DNA from 3 places in the Alkalimonas mucilaginosa genome. Region 1 is predicted to be linked to each of the others. Evidence: riboswitches for the same ligand, from Rfam matches in the RefSeq annotation. Region 1 holds a riboswitch; each other region holds the start of a gene.
What was found. Region 1 has a riboswitch for cyclic di-GMP ahead of QWF21_RS00195 (DUF3718 domain-containing protein). Riboswitches for the same ligand answer to the same signal wherever they lie in the genome.

Region 1 (6,587 bases):
AAATGCTGCCGCAACTGGAGCATCGCTTTGAACATGATCGCGCCGGGATCCGGCTGGAAGCCGAATTCTGGCGTCAGTTAGCTGCGCTGGATTTACCGGCCGGAACAGGCCAGATTTCAGCCTTGTATCGCGAGATTAGCCGTTGGCGTACTGCGGAGAAACAGCAACTGGTGGCCCCTGCGCAATTAAGTGCAGCCTTGCACAGTGGTCATGGGGGGGAGTGGTTGTTACGATTGGCTGAGCTGCGTCGTTTTGATCATCACCTGACCAAGGCCATGCTGGGGGTTGCCCAGATCCAGCAATACTATGAGCGGCAGCAAGAGGCCGTGAGCACAGCGACAGAAATAGGAGAGCTCGATGCCAGTTAATGCGCAACTTACCTTTATCGGAGGGGCTGGCCAAGTCACCGGCTCCTGTTATTTACTGGAATTAAACGATAAAAAGATACTGCTTGATTGCGGTATGGTGCAGGGGGGCGATCAGATACGCGAGTGGCACAAATTCCGTTTTCAGTTCCGACCCAAAGATATTGATGCGGTGATTTTGTCGCATGCTCATATTGACCACAGTGGCTTATTGCCTTTGCTGGTCGCCAAAGGTTTTCATGGCAAAATTTACTGTACCAAAGGTACCGCTGAGTTACTGCCTGTGTTGTTAAAAGATTCAGTACATTTGTATTTAAAAGATCTGGAATGGAAGAATAAACGAGCAGCCAGGGCAGGAAAAAAAGAGATACAGCCGGTGATGCAGTTAAGCGATGCTGAACGGGTAGTGGCTTTATGCGAACCTCAGCCCTACAACAAGCGGTTGGTACCAATGCCCGGCATGGAGCTGGAGTTTAACGATGCAGGCCATATTCTGGGCTCGGCCATTGTCCAGCTCTGGTTGAAGGGCCGGCAAGGCATGCGGCATCTGGTGTTTTCCGGTGATTTGGGAAATCCTGCTACGGTGTTGATGCACGATCCGGCGCAGATTGAGCATGCGGATGTGGTGCTGATGGAAAGTACCTATGGCGATCGCAATCATCAGGATGTGGAGCACACCGTCGCGGAGTTTGCTGCGGCACTGGATGCCGCCTACGAGGCCGGCGGTAATGTTTATATTCCGGCTTTTGCACTGGGCCGCTCGCAAGAAATCTTGTACTACCTGGGGGTGTTGTATCATCAGGGTAAATTGAAACAAAAAGTTGTGTTTTTGGACAGTCCGATGGCCATTAGCATCACTGAAATTTACGACCGCTTTTTCCACAGTATGGATCCTGACGATACCCGGGTTTTAAAACAGCAGAACGTGCGCGATCTGGCGTCGTTTTTACCGATCCTGAAGCTATCGGAAACAGTGGAAGACTCGATGGCCATTAACCGCTTTAAACAAGGGGCTATCATCATTGCTGGCAGTGGGATGTGCAATGGCGGTCGTATTGTGCATCATTTCAAACACAATCTGTGGAAGAACTCGAACCATCTGATTTTTGTTGGCTTTCAGGCGCAAGGCACTTTAGGACGCCGGCTGGTGGATGGTGAGCAGCGTATTAAGCTGTTTGGCCAAGATATTGTGGTTAAAGCCAAAGTCCACACCATAGGGGGCTTTTCTGCCCATGCTGGCCAAAGTGAGTTGTTGCAGTGGGCTGAGGCCATTGGTGGTCAGCCAAAATTCTGGTTGGTACACGGTGAGAGTAAAGCGCAACAGGCCTTGCAGCAGGAAATGATCCAGCGCGGGCTCCAGGTTGAGATAGCCTCACAGGGCCAGCAAATAAGTCTTTAACCGGTTCGACCGGTTCACTTATTTAAACGATGAAATTTTTATGACGCTATTGCCAAAGTCGTTTGAACTGGTTACTATGTGCACACTTCGAAAGGCAAGACATCCGAAAGGGTGATCACGCAAAGCTTCAGGTCTAAAGGAAACATCGTTTCCCATGATAGCTGGGCTGCCATTAAGCGTCGTCCTGACCTTAATGTGAACTGCAAACAGCAGTAGTCATATCGACCTTTCGCAAGCACAAGCTAATCACCATTCAAAGATGAATGGATTCTGACTAATTACTGTTTTTGGAGCCAGAAAATGAAATTGAAATTTGTAGCTTTAGCGTCTGTTCTTGCAGCCACTGGTGTGTTCAGCTCACAGGCTCAGGCCGATCAACAACTTGCCCTGTCTATTTGCTCCTACGTTGCAGCAGATAGCCGTAACGATTTACGCAAAACCCTTAGCGATCACCGTCTGCGCTTGCGCAACGTTTATGATGGTATCGTATGTGATGGCTTGCCGCTGGTGCGTCATGCTATTCGTCACAATGCCAACGACACTGCGGACTTTATTATCCGTCAGTTACCAGGCAGCCAGGTTGCTAATTCTGGTGATATTGAGTGGGCAGAAAGCAACGGCTTTTCTGGCTCGCCAGTGATTGAATCCATTCGTGCCCGTGCTAACAGCTAAGTAGGCACCCCCTGTTTTATAGAAGGCGCCCGAGTGGCGCCTTCTTTTTGTGTGCTAAGCCGGTACTTCAGTTGGCTGTATATCTTCACTTGGGTAGCAGCCAAGTACTTTAATAAATTTAGTGATGCGGTTTAGCTCTTCCAGTGCCCGGGTCATGGCGTAGTCGCCTGCATTGGCCAGTACATCGACATAAAACATTTCTTCCCATGGATTGCCCGGAATTGGCCGTGACTCTAACTTAGCCATGCTGATGCCGTGGCGTTTTAATACCGTTAAGGCGTCTACCAAAGCACCGGGTTGTTGGCCGGTAAACATAATAAAGGTGGTTTTGGCGGGTATAGCCTTGGCCACACTGATGGCTTTACGGGCGACCACGATAAAGCGACTGACATTGTCTTTTTGATTGGCCAGATCCCGGGCCAGTACCTCCAGGCCATAGATTTTACCACCAGCTTCACCACCAATCGCTACGATGGTCGGGTCCTGTTTTTGCTGCACCCGCTGAAAGGCATCGGAGGAGCTGTCGCAATACTCTACCTTGATGTTGGTCAGGCCTAACAAAAACTGGCTGCACTGAGCAATCACCTGAGGGTGAGCACAGATTTGCCGGATTTGGTTGAGGGCTGCGCCGGGCAGGCCCAGTACACAGTGATCTATCGGGTGGGTCAGCTCACCAACAATGGATAAACGGGTGTGTTGCAGCAGATCATAAACCTCATTAATGCTGCCGGAAGAGGTATTTTCTATCGGTAGTACGGCATAATCGGCATGGCCGGTTTCAACCGCTTTGATGATCTCATTAAAGCTGTCGCAGCCAATATCGATAATCTGCTCAGCACGGCGGGTAAAGTATTTTTGTGTTGCCCAGTAGCTGTATGAACCCTGACCTCCCAGATAAGCAACCTTGACGGATGGTCCTTGCATACCCCGCAGCTCCCCCTGCAGTTTGGCTTGTTGTTGCAGTACAGAGTCTTCAATAATCACATGAAATAAACGGGTGACGTAATGTGCATCCAGCTCCATTGTTTTGCCACTCTCGATCAGTCGCAGCAGTAACTCTTCCTCACGCTGTTGATCACGAATGGGTTTGTTCTGGCTGATTTTTGCCTCAGCAACCGCAAGAGCCAGTTTGCGTCGTTTGGCCAGCAGTTGCAGCAACTCCTGATCAGTCTGTTGGATTTGTTGTCGTACTTCGGTAAGTTCCATCACGGATCATCCTCGTTGCATTAGTGTGTCGGTGTTTGGTGGCAAAAAAAAACCTCCCATGGTGGGAGGTTTTAGGTGTTCAGCACGCGCGCAACACTACCTCCCGGATTGGGTGGTAAAGAAGCTAAAAAAGAAAGTGTTGAATGTGCGTCGTTTCATCTGGTTTTTTTATCAGTCTGGATGGCTAAAGTCAACTAATAAATAGCTGTCGGTTGTATCTTTGTTTGATATTCTTTTGTGATCCTGTGGCCAACTAATGGCTTATGCTAGAATCGCAGGCACAAGGTTGTTGGTTGTGCTGCAAACCCATTTACTGAGTGGGTGGCCATTAGCGAGTATCTATCCAGCCATAATTAGCAATCCATTGGGTAACATTCAGGAGTTATGCATGAAGGTTATGAAGAAAGTGTGGGATCCTGCGGTGCGCTTTTTCCATTGGAGCCAAGTAGCACTGTTGGCCGGGCTTTGGTATACCGGCACCGAGGGATTGATGGAGTGGCACCAATTGCTGGCATATACCCTGGCCGCAGTATTGTTGGCGCGAATTTGTTGGGGATTTTATGGCAGCCAAAGTGCCCGTTTCAGCCAGTTTGCGGCTAATCCGCTCAAAGCCATCCGTTATTTACGGCAGCCAGAACCTGTCATGGGGCACAACCCGGCTTCGTCGTACATGATTTTCGCTTTGCTGCTATTGGTGTTGTTACAGTTTGTCTCGGGCCTGATGACGACCGATCACATTTTTACCGATGGCCCTCTGGTGCGTTATGTCTCAAGCGACATGGTGTCTTTGGCCACCCGATGGCACAAGCTTGGGATTGATATTTTACTGATAGCAGTGCTGGTGCATATCGTTGCTGCTATCTGGCATAGCTGGCGTCATCATAACGTCATTATGGGGATGCTGCATGGCAAGTTGAGTGCTCCCGACGAGCTGAAGGTGCCGGCACCGAAAACGGGGTGGAGCTTCTTTGGGTTGGTTTTGCTTTTTTGCCTGGCATTTTATTGGTGGCAAGGGGCGGACTTGATCCGGATCTTGTCGTACTAATCAAAGGGGCAGAGGTCAAAGGGGCCATAGGCCCCTGCTGCTCAAGCCAGGCTTAATCGGCCCGATAGTTGTCGTGGCAAGCTTTGCAGTTGTTGGCAAACTCACGGAAGGCTCCTTGAATAGCCCGACGCTCACCACCTTGTGCAGCTTCATGCAGCGCTGCAGCATCGGCAGCAAACTTCTCTCCGCGCTGATTAAAGTCATCCAGGTTTTGCCACAAGGCGGCTTTAACCTTGCCGCTGGCATGATCGGCTCCCGGGATAGTAAAAGCTTCCCAAGGCAGTTGCGTTAACGTAGCCAGCGCTTCAGCTCTACGCTGTACCCGCTCGACATCGTAAGGCACATTGCCTCGAAACATCTCATTGATATCGACTAAATTAAATCGAATCATCTGGAAAGCTGCCTGACGGTAAGTCACAGCATCTTCGCCATTCTCAAAGGCATTGGCCAAAGCTGGTTGGCTCAGCATTACGCCAGAACAGAGTAAGGCAATTGAAAGCAGGTTTTTTTTCATGGTGACTCCTGTTGTCTTGTCCTGTTGGCATACTAAAGGACTTGCCGCTAAAAGTGTAGTATCTTATGGTATGCTCAAAGCGTAACCAGTGTTTAGGCCATTAGTGATAACAACCACAGGCACTTCGTAGTGAAAGAACTGCACTTCCAAAAACCCACCGGGCTACGCTCATTGAGTATGAAACTGGCACTGCTGGTCTTTCTGTGTACCTTAGGTGCCGGGGGGCTGGTACTTTGGGGCGTGCTTTATTTGCAGCGGGCTGTAGTGTTGGAGCAAGAGCAGGCTAGCTTATCGCTGCTGGCGCATCGTACTGCAGAACATATCGAGCAGCTCATTCGCCAAAAAGAAAAGAAAGCGCTGGTTGCCAATCAGCTCTTTAGCCGGTCATTAATGGCTGCACATACGCCTGCTGCCGCAGCGCCTGCGCCACAGGATGATGGCGCCATCCGGGTCAGGGACCCGTACTCGGATTCCGGCGCTTTTTTATCCCGACAGCAGGTCGGTACTTCTGCAGAGCATTGGTTTGTCGCTACGGCGGGTAGTTGGGAAGCCATTGCGACCATGATGCGGCAAGATTTCTTTAATTTTTATTTTATTAGCTACGATCACTTTATTCGGATCTCACCCGCCGATTGGGCACTGGAGATTGATGCGGAACACAATTTCCATCAGGATGTTTTTTTTAACCTGGCCACTCCCGAGCACAACCCTGCCAGGATCCCGCGTTGGACACCGGTTTATTTTGATGCCATTTGGCAGCGGTGGATGACCAGCCTGATTGTCCCAGTTTATATTGATGATGTGTTTGTTGGGGTTACCGGGGCCGACTATGTGCTGGATGATCTCTTTGACGATTTAGCCTTGGTGGCATTGCTGGCCAGGCAGCACAAATTGTTGGTGTTTGAACGCTCTGGTAATTTACTGCTGGCTCCGGGCCATCAACCGGATCAGGACGCTCGCATGAATACTTTGCTGCAAGACATGGCATTGTCCGATCCTGATTTACTTGCATTTAAGCAGCAGTTTTTGGCAGAACCAGAGCGCAAGCAGTTTGCCAGTGCCAGTACGGAGCGGTATTTGTTGCATGCAGCTTCCGTTGAACGATTGGACTGGTTTATAACGGTATATCGAGAAAAAGATGATGTCTTTCAGGTGCTTCAGAGCATTCACTCCAAAGTCATGGTACTTTTTGTATTCATTGCATTGCTTGTCGCAGTGTTGTTGCAGTTTTTTATTTATCGTTTGGTGCTGACCCGGCTAAATCGGCTGTCTGAAGCTGTACAACGGCTGGGGCGCGGAGGCTACCATACATTAAAACTGGATCAGAGCCGCGATGAAATAGGGGTACTTAATCGGGCCGTAGAGGCGATGTCCGATGAAATCAGT
Region 2 (6,587 bases), on a different contig from region 1:
CTGATGGTGATTAACTTTGTGGTGATCACCAAAGGGGGCGAGCGGATTTCGGAAGTCGCTGCCCGCTTTACACTGGATGCCTTACCCGGCAAGCAGATGGCGATAGATGCCGACTTAAATGCCGGTTTAATCGGCCCGGAGCAGGCAAAAGAGCGACGCAATGAAGTGGCGCGCGAGGCCGATTTCTATGGTTCCATGGATGGTGCTTCCAAGTTTGTGCGTGGGGATGCCATTGCCGGCTTAATTATTCTGGTGATCAACCTGATTGGTGGCATCAGCATTGGTGCCTTCCAGCATGGTCTGAGCATGGGGGAAGCCTTCCAGCGCTTTGCCTTGCTGACCATAGGTGACGGCTTAGTGGCGCAAATCCCCTCGTTACTGCTGGCCGTAGCGGCGGCCATTATCGTGACACGGATGAACGATGAAGGCGAAATGTCCGATGAAGTGGGGCGGCAACTGCTGGCATCACCACGGGTACTGTTCACCACTGGTGGCATTATGCTGATCCTGGGGCTAGTCCCCGGTATGCCGGGGATGGCTTTTATTGGCTTTGCTTTGCCGCTTATTTATGTTGCCTGGCGTATGCAGCAGCGGGTGGATAAGGGCGAGCTGGCGCAGGTGGAGCAATTTACCGAGACCATAGTGCAAACCCCTTCAGCGCTTAGTTGGGAGGATATCCCTTATGTGGATCGTATTTCGATTGAGCTGGGCTTTCGACTGGTCTATCTGGCCGACAAAGACAAAGGGGAGGAGCTGGTGCAGACCTTGCGTGGCATTCGTAAAACCTTGTCTGAACAGAGCGGTTTTTTGTTACCCGAAGTGCGGGTGCGGGATAACCTGCAGTTAAACCCGCAGGAATACCGTATCAAACTGGCGGGGGTGCCCTTAGCAACCGGCCGGTTAAATCCGCAGCAGTTACTGGCACTGAACACCGGTGAAGTCTATGGCCAGTTGGATGGGGAAATAACCCGGGATCCGGCCTATGGCCTGGAGGCCGTCTGGGTTGAAGCTGACAACCGGGCGAAAGCTCTGAACCTGGGGTACTCGGTGGTGGATCTGGCTACCGTGATCGCCACCCATGCCGGCAAAGTCATTAAAGAGCATTTGGCCGATCTCTTTGTGTATGAAGATGTAAAACAACTGAATAAGCGACTGGCTGCGGTAGCACCAGTACTGGCCGAAGCCCTGGATAAAGCCCTGAGTGATACTGTGCAGCTGAAGGTATACCGCCTGTTGCTACGTGAACAGGTCAGTCTTGGTGATATTCTCAGCATTGCCAGCACCCTGCTCGACAGCAGCGAGGTGACCAAAGATCCTATTCTGCTCACGTCCGATGTGCGCTGCGCTTTGCAGCGGGCGCTGGTGCGGCAAATCAGTGGTGACAAAGAAGAGCTCAGTGCTTATACGCTGGATGAGAAGCTGGAGCAAACGCTGCAAAGTGCGCTGAACCAGGCGATGCAGGCGGGTAAGGTGGCGCTGGATAGTTTTCCGGTTGCGCCCAATCTGCTCAGTCAGTTTCAGCGCCATATGCCACTGATCAGCAGCCAGATGCAGCAGCAAGGTTTAACACCAGCCCTGGTAGTGGTGCCACAATTAAGACCTTTGCTGGCACGTTATGCCCGTACTTTTACGCAAAACTCACTGGCGGTGTTGTCCTACAATGAAATCCCGGAAACGGTGCGGGTTAACGTGATTGGGGCCTTGGGTTAAGTGGTGATTGAACGGTCAGCCAGGCTGAATAGTGGGCTGTCATCTGCTGGTCACAGCCCGGTGCTATGGTTGCATTTCCTGGCGAAATGGCACCGGTTTATTAACATTAATGTCTTGCATAAGCTACTCTGGTCCGAACAGTTACGGCAGTGTATTTGTGATAGGTGAAAAAATGTACGGCGATAAGCCTTTGATTTTAAAAAGTAAACACCATGGTGCAAGAAAATATGCTTGCCTTATGGTACTGATTTAGTTATCGTTTAATTTGTTCAGTTTCAATTCATAATCAGCACTGCTGTTTATGAAAAATGTTAAGACAATTAAAAGGCAAACTGCACCGAAAGGGCAGGACGCAAAGCCTCCGGTCTACAGCGTATGTGTACGCTACGATAGCGGGGTTGCATTAGCTTAGCGGCATCCTTCTGGGTTGCCTCTGTCTGCGCGGCTGTCCGCTGCAAAGCAGAGCGCTTTTCTATGCAGTTTTCCTTTTAGTTTCTTCAACCTTGGTGTTGCTGCCTGGCAGTGACCGTTGTGGTTTATTAAAAGGTTTACGATGTGTCTATGGTATTTCTGACTCTCTGGTTCACTGCCGCAGCTGGTGCCCTGCCTGCACCTGTGCTGGTGCAACCGGCGGAACGGGCTGACTGGCAGTTGCACGGCAGTGCCTTTTATTGCCGTATGCAACAGGAAGTTCGTGGTTTTGGCCAGGTAAGTTTCCTGGTAGAGCCCGGTTATTCTCTGCGGCTGGAATTGGAATTGATACAACCGCATCAGGCGTTAACCGAGGCCAGTGTGATGGCCCGGCCTGCAGACTGGCAGCAGCGCATCGTTGCCACTAGCTCCTATCCTTACAGTGCTGAGTTGTACCACGACCGGCAGGTTAGCTTTATCGCAGCGGCTTTGCCGCTATTGCAACAGATACAATCCGGCCATTGGCTGGAGTTCGAGTTGGGTGCTCCGGGTCAGGTACAACCACTGTTACTCACCAGTGTGCGTGGCGCGGAAGCTGTCGCGCAGTTTCGCCGCTGCATCGCACAGATGGCACCGCTGTCCTGGCAACAAGCCAGAGATAGCGACATTCCATTTGAAGCTGGCCAGCGTACTCTCACCCGACCACAGCTGGCGCAGTTGGCTCAACTGGTGCGTTATCTGCAATTTGATCCATCCGTCCACAAAATTCTGATTGATGGCCACAGTGATGATGTGGGTACCTCGTTAGCCAACCGACTGGTATCAAAAGAAAGAGCCGATGAAGTGGCTGCACAGCTGATCGAGCTGGGTGTCAAAGCCGCCATGTTGGAGGTGAGGGCCCATGGTAATCGCTACCCATTGTTACATCACCAAGGCGCGTCTGGAGCGACGAACAGTCGGGTTACCGTCCGACTTATTCGCGCAGGAACAGAACAGGAGGTTACTACTCGATGAATGTTGCTTATGTCCTTTGGATAGCACAACAACAGCCGGATGCGGAAATCCGCCAATGTATCTGTAGTGAAGGCTATCAACTGCTGCATACCGCCCAGGTTACTGACATCGTCAGCTTGTGCCATGATTATGAACCGGCGCTGGTGTTTATCGATTGCGATATGACACAAATGGCGTTGCCGGATTTGGTCAGTCTGGTGTGTCGCAAGCTGCCGTCAGCACAAATTATCAGCATGGTGGGTAACGACCAAAGTGTAGTAGCATCCGATACCTTACAAAGCGGCGCAATTGATTATTTACTGAAGCCTTTTTTTACGTCTCAGTTAAAAACGTCCATTCGCAATGCCACAGCAATGAGCCGGGGCTTACAAGATCTGGTCGCGGTTTCGCATGCAAGCCGGCAGATTTTGCAGTTGGCCAACCGGGCCGCGCAAACAGAAGCCAGTGTGTTGATCCTTGGCGAGTCCGGCACAGGTAAAGAGCGTTTGGCTAACTTTATTCATCAGGCTTCAGATCGTGCCGACCAGCCTTTTATTGCGGTGAACTGCGCTGCCATTCCTGAACATATGTTAGAAGCCATGTTATTTGGCCACAACAAAGGCGCCTTTACCGGGGCCGTAAACCAGCAGATTGGTAAATTTGAAGCCGCCAATGGCGGCACTATTTTGCTGGATGAAATTTCAGAGCTACCGCTGGCGCTGCAAGCCAAGCTGTTGCGGGTACTGCAGGAGCGTGAAGTAGAGCGGCTGGGCAGCAACCATCGCATCAAGCTGGATATTCGCGTGATTGCCGCCAGCAACAAAAATCTGCGCAGCCAGGTGGAGCAAGGCTTATTCCGGGAAGATTTATTTTACCGGCTGGATGTGTTGCCACTCAGTTGGCCGGCCTTGCGTGAGCGGCGGGACGATATTTTGCCACTGGCGGAGTTCTTTCTTCAAAAATACGGCAATGGCAACTATCGCTTAAGTCGTGACGCGGCGAATGTGCTGCTGCAATACAACTGGCCGGGCAATGTGCGTGAGCTGGAGAATGTGATGCAGCGGGCATTGGTGATGGCTCGTGGTATGGAGCTGCAAATTGCCGATCTGAATTTACCGCAATGCCATCCACAAGCGGCGGCGATTTGCGCCAGTTTGTTAAAACAAAGCAAGAAAAATGCTGAGTTTGATTACATCTTAAATGTACTCAACAAGTTCAACGGTCACCGTACACTCACTGCCCAGGCATTGGGGGTGAGCACCCGTGCCCTGCGTTACAAATTAGCTGCCATGCGTGAGCATGGTGTCAACATTGATGCATTAGCTTCTTAAGGATAACGATGATGATTTCACCCGTAAACAGTCAAAGCCAGATGCTGGACATGATGACCAGGTTGCAGCAAGTCGCCGGGAATGAAGGCATTGCGCCTGCCCGCAATGACAGCGGCATCAGCAGTGATTTTTCCCAGGTCATTCGCGCGGTAAACCAGCAACAGAATATTGCCGCGGATCTGATGACGGCTGTGGATACCGGTCGCAGCGATGATGTGGTTGGCGCTATGGTTGCGAGCCAAAAAGCGGATTTAAGTTTCTCTATGTTGCTGCAGGTACGCAATAAAGTATTGAGCGGCATCGATGATGTGATGCGGATGTCATTGTAAGGACACTGTGATGAAAGGTGAAATTGTAAAAGCCACGCCAGCGGCTGCCAGTGACAGTAACTTGCGGGAGAAGGTTATTAACCTGTCCAGCCGTTTCAGCTGGTTGCAGGCCGGGGACCGGAGCATTGCGTCCATTGCCTTGCTGGCAACGCTGGTGGCGGCCACCATTGTGTTAATTCTTTGGACTTCCGCCAAGAATTATGTGCCGCTCTATGGCAACCAGGAGCATTACGACAAAGCTGGAATTCTGGAAATACTGGACCGGGAGAAGGTCACTTTTCGTATTGATACCAACACCGGCAATATCATGGTGCCACAAAATCGTTTAGCTGATGCGCGCATTATGCTGGCGGCTCGCGGTGTCAAAGCTGCCATGCCTGAGGGGCTGTCGACTATTGGTGACAAAGTCACGATGGGAACCAGTCAGTTTATGGAGTCCATGCAGTATCAGCATGCCTTGGAAGGTGAGTTGGCACGTACCATTATTACCATGGATGGTATTCGTAACAGCCGGGTGCATATGGCTATTCCGAAACGGAGTTTGTTTGTTGGCCGGCAGGAAGAGAAATCCGCAGCTTCGGTGATGGTGGATTTAGCGCCGGGCTATGAGCTAAGCGGTAATCAGGTCGAGGCGATTGTGAGCCTGATTGTTGGGAGTGTCTCCGGATTGGATCCCCGCAATGTATCGGTGGTGGATCAACGAGGCCGGTTGCTGACCGGTGATTTGTACGACGATGCCCCAATCGGCAAAGAAACAGATAAGAAACTCGCCTTTGTGCAGAAGCTGGAACGCAATATCGAACAGCGTGCTGCCATTATGCTGCTCCCTATTTTAGGCGATGGCAACTACCGCATTCAGGTGTCGTCTGATGTTGATTTTAGTGTGGTCGAAGAAACCCGTGAAGCCATCGATCCTGCCTCAGTGCTTCGCTCCGAGTCGGTGAAAACAGATACCATGCTGGATCAACTGGCCATGGGGATCCCTGGCGCGTTGGCAAATCAGCCACCCCTGCCGGCCGATCAGCAAGCCGCAGACAATAATCAGCGTACCTCTGAACGCAATGAAAGCAGCCGGCAGTTTGAGAGTGGCCGGGCGGTGACCCACACCCGCTATGAAGTGGGGAGGCTCCGGTCAATGAGTGTGTCGGTGTTGGTGAATCAGGGAGCCGCCGGCGAGGAAGGCTGGACCGAGGCGCAACTGCAGCAATTGGGTGAGATGGTCAAAATTGCGACCGGCTTTCAGGCCGAGCGTGGTGACCAGTTCAATATTACCAGTTTTGATTTTATGCCGGTAGCGCCCCTGACCACCCCACTGGCGGGTTTGCCCTGGTGGCAGTTGCCGGAGATCAGAGAATACGCCCGTTACTTGTTTGGCAGCTTAATTGCGCTGGCGCTTATTCTGTTTGGGGTCCGGCCCTTGGTCAATCATCTGATCAGTGGCAAAAAGCAACGCCCTCTGGATACCGAACCGACGGCTGCTCTGCCGCAAGATGAGCCGGTTGCAGCATTGTCTGACCGTCAGGCAGCTTCGCTGAATGACAGTGCGACAGACAATCGTCAAGCAAACAGCGGGGATATGCCGCAGCCTGGCTTTAACGTCATTAGCTTGCCACAGGTTGGCTCTGAATTTGCTGAGCAAATTGCTCATATGCAGCTGTTAGCCAGCAAAGAGTCTGAGCGGGTCACCGCAGTGATTAAATATTGGGTAGAGCAGGGAGTCAGCATTGAATCAACTAAGATCTGAGTCTGGCCGCAGCATCACCGATCTGGATCGGGCGGCCATTTTATTGTTGAGCATGGGCGAAGAAAATGC
Region 3 (6,587 bases), on a different contig from region 1:
GCGAGCGGCAACTGACCAACCTGCTGCATCTGGCCGACTGGCTGCAGCAACAGGCAGTGCAGCTGGAGGGCGAGCAGGCACTGATCCGCCACCTGGCCGAGCATTTGGCTGAGCCGGGGGAAGAGCAGGTGATCCGGTTGGAAAGCGATGCGGCCCTGGTCAAAATCATCACCATTCATAAATCCAAAGGCCTGGAGTACCCGCTGGTGTTTTTGCCCTTTGTGGTCGGTTGGCGGCCCATCGATGGCAAGGTACGGCAGGTCCCTTACCGGGATGCGGGCTATAGCGGCACCGAAGTGGCCGGCAAAGAGGCCTTTCCTGCTGCCTGGCAACAAGCCGATGATGAGCGGCTAAGCGAGGATATGCGGCTGTTGTATGTTGCTCTGACCCGGGCACGGCATGGCCTCTGGCTTGGCACCGCGGCTGTTTGTCTGCAGGGCAAAAAAATGCAAAACCATCAGGGCGCTTTTGGCTATTTGTTCAACGGGGATACGCCTTACCAGCAACCAGCCGAGTTGCAGCAGCAGTTGCAGGATCTCCCTAGGGAGGGCGTCCTGCTGCAGCTGGAGCCAGAGGTTGACACTGAGCCTTATCAGCCTACAGAGGCGCTGCCACTGCTGGAGCCGGCCGCTTGCCCACAGCTACCACCTTATCAGCGCTGGTGGATAGCCAGTTACTCGGCCATTCGTTTTCATGCCCATGAGCACCATACGCAGGAAAGCCGCGCGGCAGCAACCGATGTAAGCGAGCCTGACGATGCCAAAGCGGCGCTGCAAGCCGAGCTGTATGCAGCAGACAGCGCCGGAATAACCGGGAATACAGCGAGCTCCCTGCGCCCAACTGTCTCGACCGTCTCATCACAGCTGATGCATCAGCTGCCCAAAGGAGCGGCCTTTGGCACCTTTATTCACGCTTTACTGGAATGGGCAGCTGCGCATCGTTATCTGGATAGCGATGGCCGCAGCTGGTCTGGTTTTGCTGCTGCGGTGCAGGATGCTGCGGGGCGGCTGGTGGAGCTGCAAAGCCGTTGCCAGGCTCTGGGGCTGGCAGAGGCTGCTGAGGCTCTGAGTGACTGGCTGGGGAGTTTTTTGCAGCAGTCAGTGCCAGTGGAGGCGGGCGAGCTGCCGCTGCAACTGATGGCATTAACCCCAGCGCAGATAGCGGTGGAGCTGGAATTTTTATTGCCCAGTGAACAGGTCAGCAGTTGTCAGCTGGATCGGCTGATCCAGCACTTTGTGCTGCCAGGGGAGGCGCGGCCACAGGCCGAGCCGGAGCAACTAAACGGTATGGTGAAAGGCTTTATCGATATGGTGGTTGAGCATCAGGGGCGCTACTTTGTGCTGGACTGGAAAACCAACAGCCTGGGGGATGAGGATAGCAGTTACCACCTACAGGCGATGCAGCAGGCGATCCTAAACCATCGCTACGATATGCAGTTGGTGCTGTACGTCCTGGCGCTGCATCGTTTATTGCAAAGCCGGTTAGCGGATTACGATTACGATCGCCATATCGGCGGCGCCTGGTACTGGTTTGTGCGTGGTGCTGCCGAGCCCAACCAGCACGGACTATGGCAGTACCGGCCAGAGCGGGCATTGATAGAGCAGCTGGATGCACTGTTTCAGGGGGAAGCCATGACTGATGCCCTGTGGCAGCAGAGCGATGCGGTGACGGAGGGCTTTGCATGACAACACAGAGCATGACAGCACCGAACATGACAGCACAGAGCGAAACTTCAAATGGGGCTAGGTTATTGCAGCAAGCGCAAGCCTGGAGTCAGGCCGGGCTTATCCGTAAGCTTGACTGGATGCTGGCCCAGTTTTTTTACCGGCAATTGCCAGAGCTGACCGAATTGGAGCTGCTGGCCATTTTGCTGTGCAGTGAGGCCAATGGTCGCGGCCATGTTTGTCTGGATATCGCTGCTACCCTGGCGCAAGGCACTAATCAGGCGCAGGGCTCTATTCAGACCCAGCCCGGGCGCAGTGAACTCTGGCAGCAGGCCGATGCCGGCTTAAAACAGTACCTGAGCGCTTACCGCATGCAGGATTGGCTACAGGTGTTGCAAGGCTCCAGCCTGGTAAGCTGCCAGTTGCACGATCAGCAAGCATCTTCCAATGCTCCCTTGGTACTGGCGGGTAGTGCTCCTTTTGTACTGGCAGGCACTGCTCATCAGCCGCTGTTGTACATGCGCCGTTACTGGCAGTACGAGCAGTTGATTGGCCGTGAAATAACCCGCCGTATGCAAGCCGTGCCGGAGCTGGCCGTAGCTTCTGTCGGGGCCTTGTTGCAGGGGCTTTTCCCACAGCATAAGCGTGCAATGCCTTTTGACTGGCAGATGGCCGCCTGTGCTTTAGCGCTGCGCAGTCGTTTTGCCATTATTACCGGTGGGCCCGGCACCGGCAAAACCACTACGGTGATCAAGCTGCTGGCACTGCTGCAGGGGATTCAGCTGACCGGGCAGCAAAAACCACTGCAGATCCTGCTGGCCGCCCCCACCGGTAAAGCCGCTGCCCGCCTGAATGAGTCCATTGCCCAGAGTTTGCAGCAGCTGGATGTGAGCGCTTTGCCGCTGCCAGAGCCTGAGCAGCTAAAAGCCTGGTTGCCGACTCAGGTACAAACCGTGCATCGCCTGCTTGGCGCCCGGCCAGACAGCCGGCACTTTAAGCATCAGCGGCAGAACCCGTTGGCCGCCGATGTGGTGGTGGTGGATGAAGCATCGATGGTGGATGTAGAACTGATGGCGGCGCTGGTGCAGGCCTTGCCAGCCAATTGCCGCTTGTATTTGTTGGGCGACAAGGATCAGCTGGCGTCGGTGGAAGCGGGTTCGGTGCTGGGGGACTTGTGTCGTTTTGCCGAAGCCGGCAACTACCGGCCAGACATAGCGGCCTATTTGCAAGACTTGTGCGCAGCCAGGGTGCCAGAGCAGTTTGTGGCAACAGAGGATGCCCCGGCGCTGGCACAGGTTACTGCGATGCTGCGCCACAGTTATCGCTTTAAAGAAGGGGGGGCTATTCATCAGTTGGCCAGCCTGGTCAATCGTGGCGGTACTGCTACTGAGGTTGAAGCTGCTGCGGCCATGGATCCTTCTGAAAATGCCCGTTCTGCAATAGCGGTTATCAAAGCGATAGCCGCTAAGCAGGACAGCCCGGTACAGTTGCTGCAGCAAAGTATGTCCACATCGGTCGGAGCAGTAGCCCGGACCACGGCATCCACTTTTGCAGCAACGTCTTTTGGTGATGCCCTGAAGGCGTTGCTGCTGACCGGCTACCGGCCGTATTTAACCGCCGTGGCTGAGTTTGATCCTGCAGCCGAGCCAGTGCAGCGTAACCAGGCTGCACTGCAGATTTTGGCATTGCAACGCGACTTCCAACTGCTTGGCGCTGTGCGCGAAGGGGATTGGGGCGTGCAAGGACTGAATACCCGCATCGAGCAGCTACTGGCCCGGCATGATCTGATCAAGCCGCAGGGCCAGGCCTGGTATCCGGGTCGGCCGGTGCTGATGACCCGCAACGATTATCACCTGCAGCTGATGAATGGCGATATTGGTGTCTGTTTAGCCATGCAGGAGCAAGATAGCATGGTACTGCGGGTAGCGTTTTCGGATGGGGAAGGCGGCATTCGCTGGGTGTTGCCCAGCCGGTTGCACAGCGTCGAAACGGTGTTTGCCATGACGGTGCATAAATCACAGGGTTCAGAGTTTGGCCATACTGCCTTGCTGTTGCCGGCGAGCAGTAGTCCGGTGCTGACCCGTGAGCTGCTTTATACCGGTATCACCCGGGCCAAAACAAGGTTTACCCTGATTTACGATAATGATGCTGTGCTGGCCAGTACCATAGCGCAGCGTGTGCAGCGGGCCAGTGGCTTTGCTTTGGTGTGATAGGGGCTTTAACCCAATAAAAATGCCGGCTTGAAGCCGGCATTTTTAATCAGTAAAGCAGCGCCTTAGTTGGCGATGGTAGCAATCACTCGTACCTGATCCGTCACGTCACTGGCAGGGATATAACCCAGGCTATTTGGATTGGCTGCAACAAACTCAATTTTAGCAGCGACTGAGTCGACCTCTACCGGTGGGCGGCCTTTGCCGGTAAAGACCAGGCGAGACCAGTAAGCTTTCATTTGTGCCGGGCTGCGACCCAGAGCTTCCTGCTCGAACTGATCACGCAGGGCATGGTTCTCTGGCAGGTTAACTGGCATCAGGCTACCAGCGCGTCCCATATAAATGCGAGACACTTCTTCCAGGCTGACATCGGCCGCTGCCGGGTGGGCGATAATAGCAATCTCGGCTGAACACAGCGTGGAAACCAGAGCGAATGCAGCAATCAGAGTTTTTTTCATAGCGATGGCTCCTTAAAATACCAAATCAATGCCGACGGTCAGCAACTGATCACGGCGATCGGCCACTTTATTTTTCTGCGAGCTAAACTGCATCTTCAGTGCGGCAGATGGATGGAAATCGTAACGGCTGCCGATATTCCAGGTATCGCGCTGGATGGTGAAGTATTCCACGGTCTCAGCAACGAAAGGGCGGAGCGGGTTGCCTTCGGCCATCGCCTGGTAAATTTCAGACCGTCCTTCGTTATCACGACGCTCAAAGCTAACAAAAGGTGTGTAGCTGTTGATGCGATAGCCAGCTGACAGGTAAAAACCATTCTGCGTTGGGATCACGGTATCTTTGGTACGGGCACGGACGATTTCACCACTCAAGACCAGACTGCCATTGTCGTAGCCAAGTGCTAGACCCATAAAAGCACTGCGGGCATCATCAATGCGGATTTGGCTGGCGGTGTCAGCAAAACCAGACTGCTCCAGCAGGTTCAGCAAACCGGACAGTTCGCCATCCTGATCCACCATGGTTAATTTACCGGTTAAATAAGCAAGTCTGGCGCTGAAATTGCCTTGTGTCAGTTCCCAGGTAGCCCCTGCCACCCGGTCGATATTGGCATCGAATGGCACCGGAGTCATGTTGGTGGTGCCGCTGTAGCTGCCCAGGATGAATTGTAAGGTGGAGTCAACCGTACCCAATTGACCAAAACGTACCAATGAAACGCCTTCCAGATTATTAAAATCCAAGTTGTAGACCGAGTTAGGAACCCGGGCCCAATCATAGGCATAACCAACATCCATGAAATCGGAGTAGCGGTAAAAGGGGGTCCGCAGACGGCCAGCATTGATCCGCGTCTGCTGATTCAGCTCATAAGTTAAATAAGCCCACTCAAATTCTGCTTTGAAGTCGTTGGCACCACGGCCCATCAATTGAGCGGTTACTGACAAACGGTCGGCTAAGTCGGCCTGCACCTGCAGTGCAAAAAGTGACTCATTTTTAAAGTCGACTTCTTTATCATAACCATACAAGTTATCTGAACTTGATAATGTGCTGCCTGCTTTGATGGAGGCAAAACCATTGAAACGAACATCTGCCTGTGCGGCTGAAGCGGTTGCTGCCAGTAGCACAGCCAGGCTGAGTTGTTTGATCTTTGATACCATGTTGAATGTCTACCCCGGTAGTTGATTGTACCACTGTGCTTTGGCAATCCAGCTGTTAACACAGTGCAATTTCCATCGAGGCAAGCCAATGCTTGAAGAGGTGCAGTCTGGCTGCCATAGGAATTCAGTTCCGTTAGGCCCATGACTTTGCGTGTTCAGCTTTTCAGCTGACTTGCCAGGATGAGGCGCGGATTGTACAGATAATGGTCAGACCTGTAAAGTAATACCGAATAAAGTACCAAGCCCCGGTTTATCACCAGGGCTGCAGGTGAATGACGCTCAGGGCAGGCACCAAAAGTGGTATTGGCCATCTTTGTGCACAGCACCCTCTACTTCTTTTTCAAAACCTGGGAAGGTGTTGCCCCAGTTTTGAAGTGACTGAATGTATTGCAGCCAGGGGCCATCTATCGGGCCGAGGTTTTCGCCTGGCATTACGATGGGGATGCCTGGTGGGTATGGCATGATACCGACTGCGGTGATCCGGTTGGCGGCTTGCTCCAGTGTTAATAGCTCGGCTTCATCTTGTTGTAAGCGCTGAAAAGCGGCCCGAGGTGTCATGGCAATTGCTGGCAATTGATCAAAGGCTGCTGCCTGCAACGCATCCATCTGGCTGGCGCGCATATAGGCGAACATTTCGTTGCATAGATCTTTAAGCCCCATGCCCTGATAACGCTCTGGCGCCTGAGCAAGCAGCTTTGGTAAGGCGTGCGCCAGATCGGTGTTGGCATCGTAGTGGCGTTTAAATGACAGCAGTACATTTAGCAATGTCCCCCATTTCCCTTTGGTAATGCCAATACTGAACAGGCACAGCACCATAAAGTCAGTGGTTCTGGATGGAATAATATTGTTTTGATACAGATAGGCACTCACCACTGCCGCCGGAATGCCATGTTCGCTTAGAGTGCCGTTGTCTGCCATACCTGGCACCAAAATACCTGCTTTGATGGGGTCGAGCAAACACCAGCCTTTGCTCAAACCAGAGAAACCATGCCAACTGGCACCTGGTTCCAATACCCAACAGGCAGGGTCGCTGCACAATTGATCTGGATCTGCATCGGCAAAATCAACCAGGCTGCCACTTTTATGGTCTTTGATCTGTGGTGCAT

Region 2: linked by a shared signal. The riboswitch ahead of QWF21_RS07340 (OmpA family protein) and the one ahead of QWF21_RS00195 (DUF3718 domain-containing protein) in region 1 are both predicted to bind cyclic di-GMP.
Region 3: linked by a shared signal. The riboswitch ahead of QWF21_RS16555 (porin) and the one ahead of QWF21_RS00195 (DUF3718 domain-containing protein) in region 1 are both predicted to bind cyclic di-GMP.

What each region holds. Positions count from the first base shown of each region.
Region 1 is NZ_JAUGZK010000001.1:41,381-47,967, forward strand. Features, by position in the region: gene QWF21_RS00185 (Na/Pi cotransporter family protein) at 1-368, shown strand, start outside; gene QWF21_RS00190 (MBL fold metallo-hydrolase) at 358-1,764, shown strand; cyclic di-GMP riboswitch class I at 1,848-1,938, shown strand; gene QWF21_RS00195 (DUF3718 domain-containing protein) at 2,065-2,436, shown strand; gene QWF21_RS00200 (chorismate mutase) at 2,491-3,642, opposite strand; gene QWF21_RS00205 (cytochrome b/b6 domain-containing protein) at 4,031-4,687, shown strand; gene QWF21_RS00210 (c-type cytochrome) at 4,740-5,201, opposite strand; gene QWF21_RS00215 (bifunctional diguanylate cyclase/phosphodiesterase) at 5,331-6,587, shown strand, end outside.
Region 2 is NZ_JAUGZK010000004.1:209,355-215,941, forward strand. Features, by position in the region: gene flhA (flagellar biosynthesis protein FlhA) at 1-1,710, shown strand, start outside; cyclic di-GMP riboswitch class I at 2,027-2,116, shown strand; gene QWF21_RS07340 (OmpA family protein) at 2,272-3,135, shown strand; gene QWF21_RS07345 (sigma-54-dependent transcriptional regulator) at 3,132-4,445, shown strand; gene QWF21_RS07350 (flagellar hook-basal body complex protein FliE) at 4,460-4,774, shown strand; gene fliF (flagellar basal-body MS-ring/collar protein FliF) at 4,785-6,518, shown strand; gene QWF21_RS07360 (FliG C-terminal domain-containing protein) at 6,499-6,587, shown strand, end outside.
Region 3 is NZ_JAUGZK010000017.1:64,806-71,392, reverse strand. Features, by position in the region: gene recB (exodeoxyribonuclease V subunit beta) at 1-1,685, shown strand, start outside; gene recD (exodeoxyribonuclease V subunit alpha) at 1,682-3,874, shown strand; gene QWF21_RS16560 (type 2 periplasmic-binding domain-containing protein) at 3,940-4,332, opposite strand; gene QWF21_RS16555 (porin) at 4,345-5,481, opposite strand; cyclic di-GMP riboswitch class I at 5,580-5,668, opposite strand; gene QWF21_RS16550 (Orn/Lys/Arg family decarboxylase) at 5,761-6,587, opposite strand, start outside.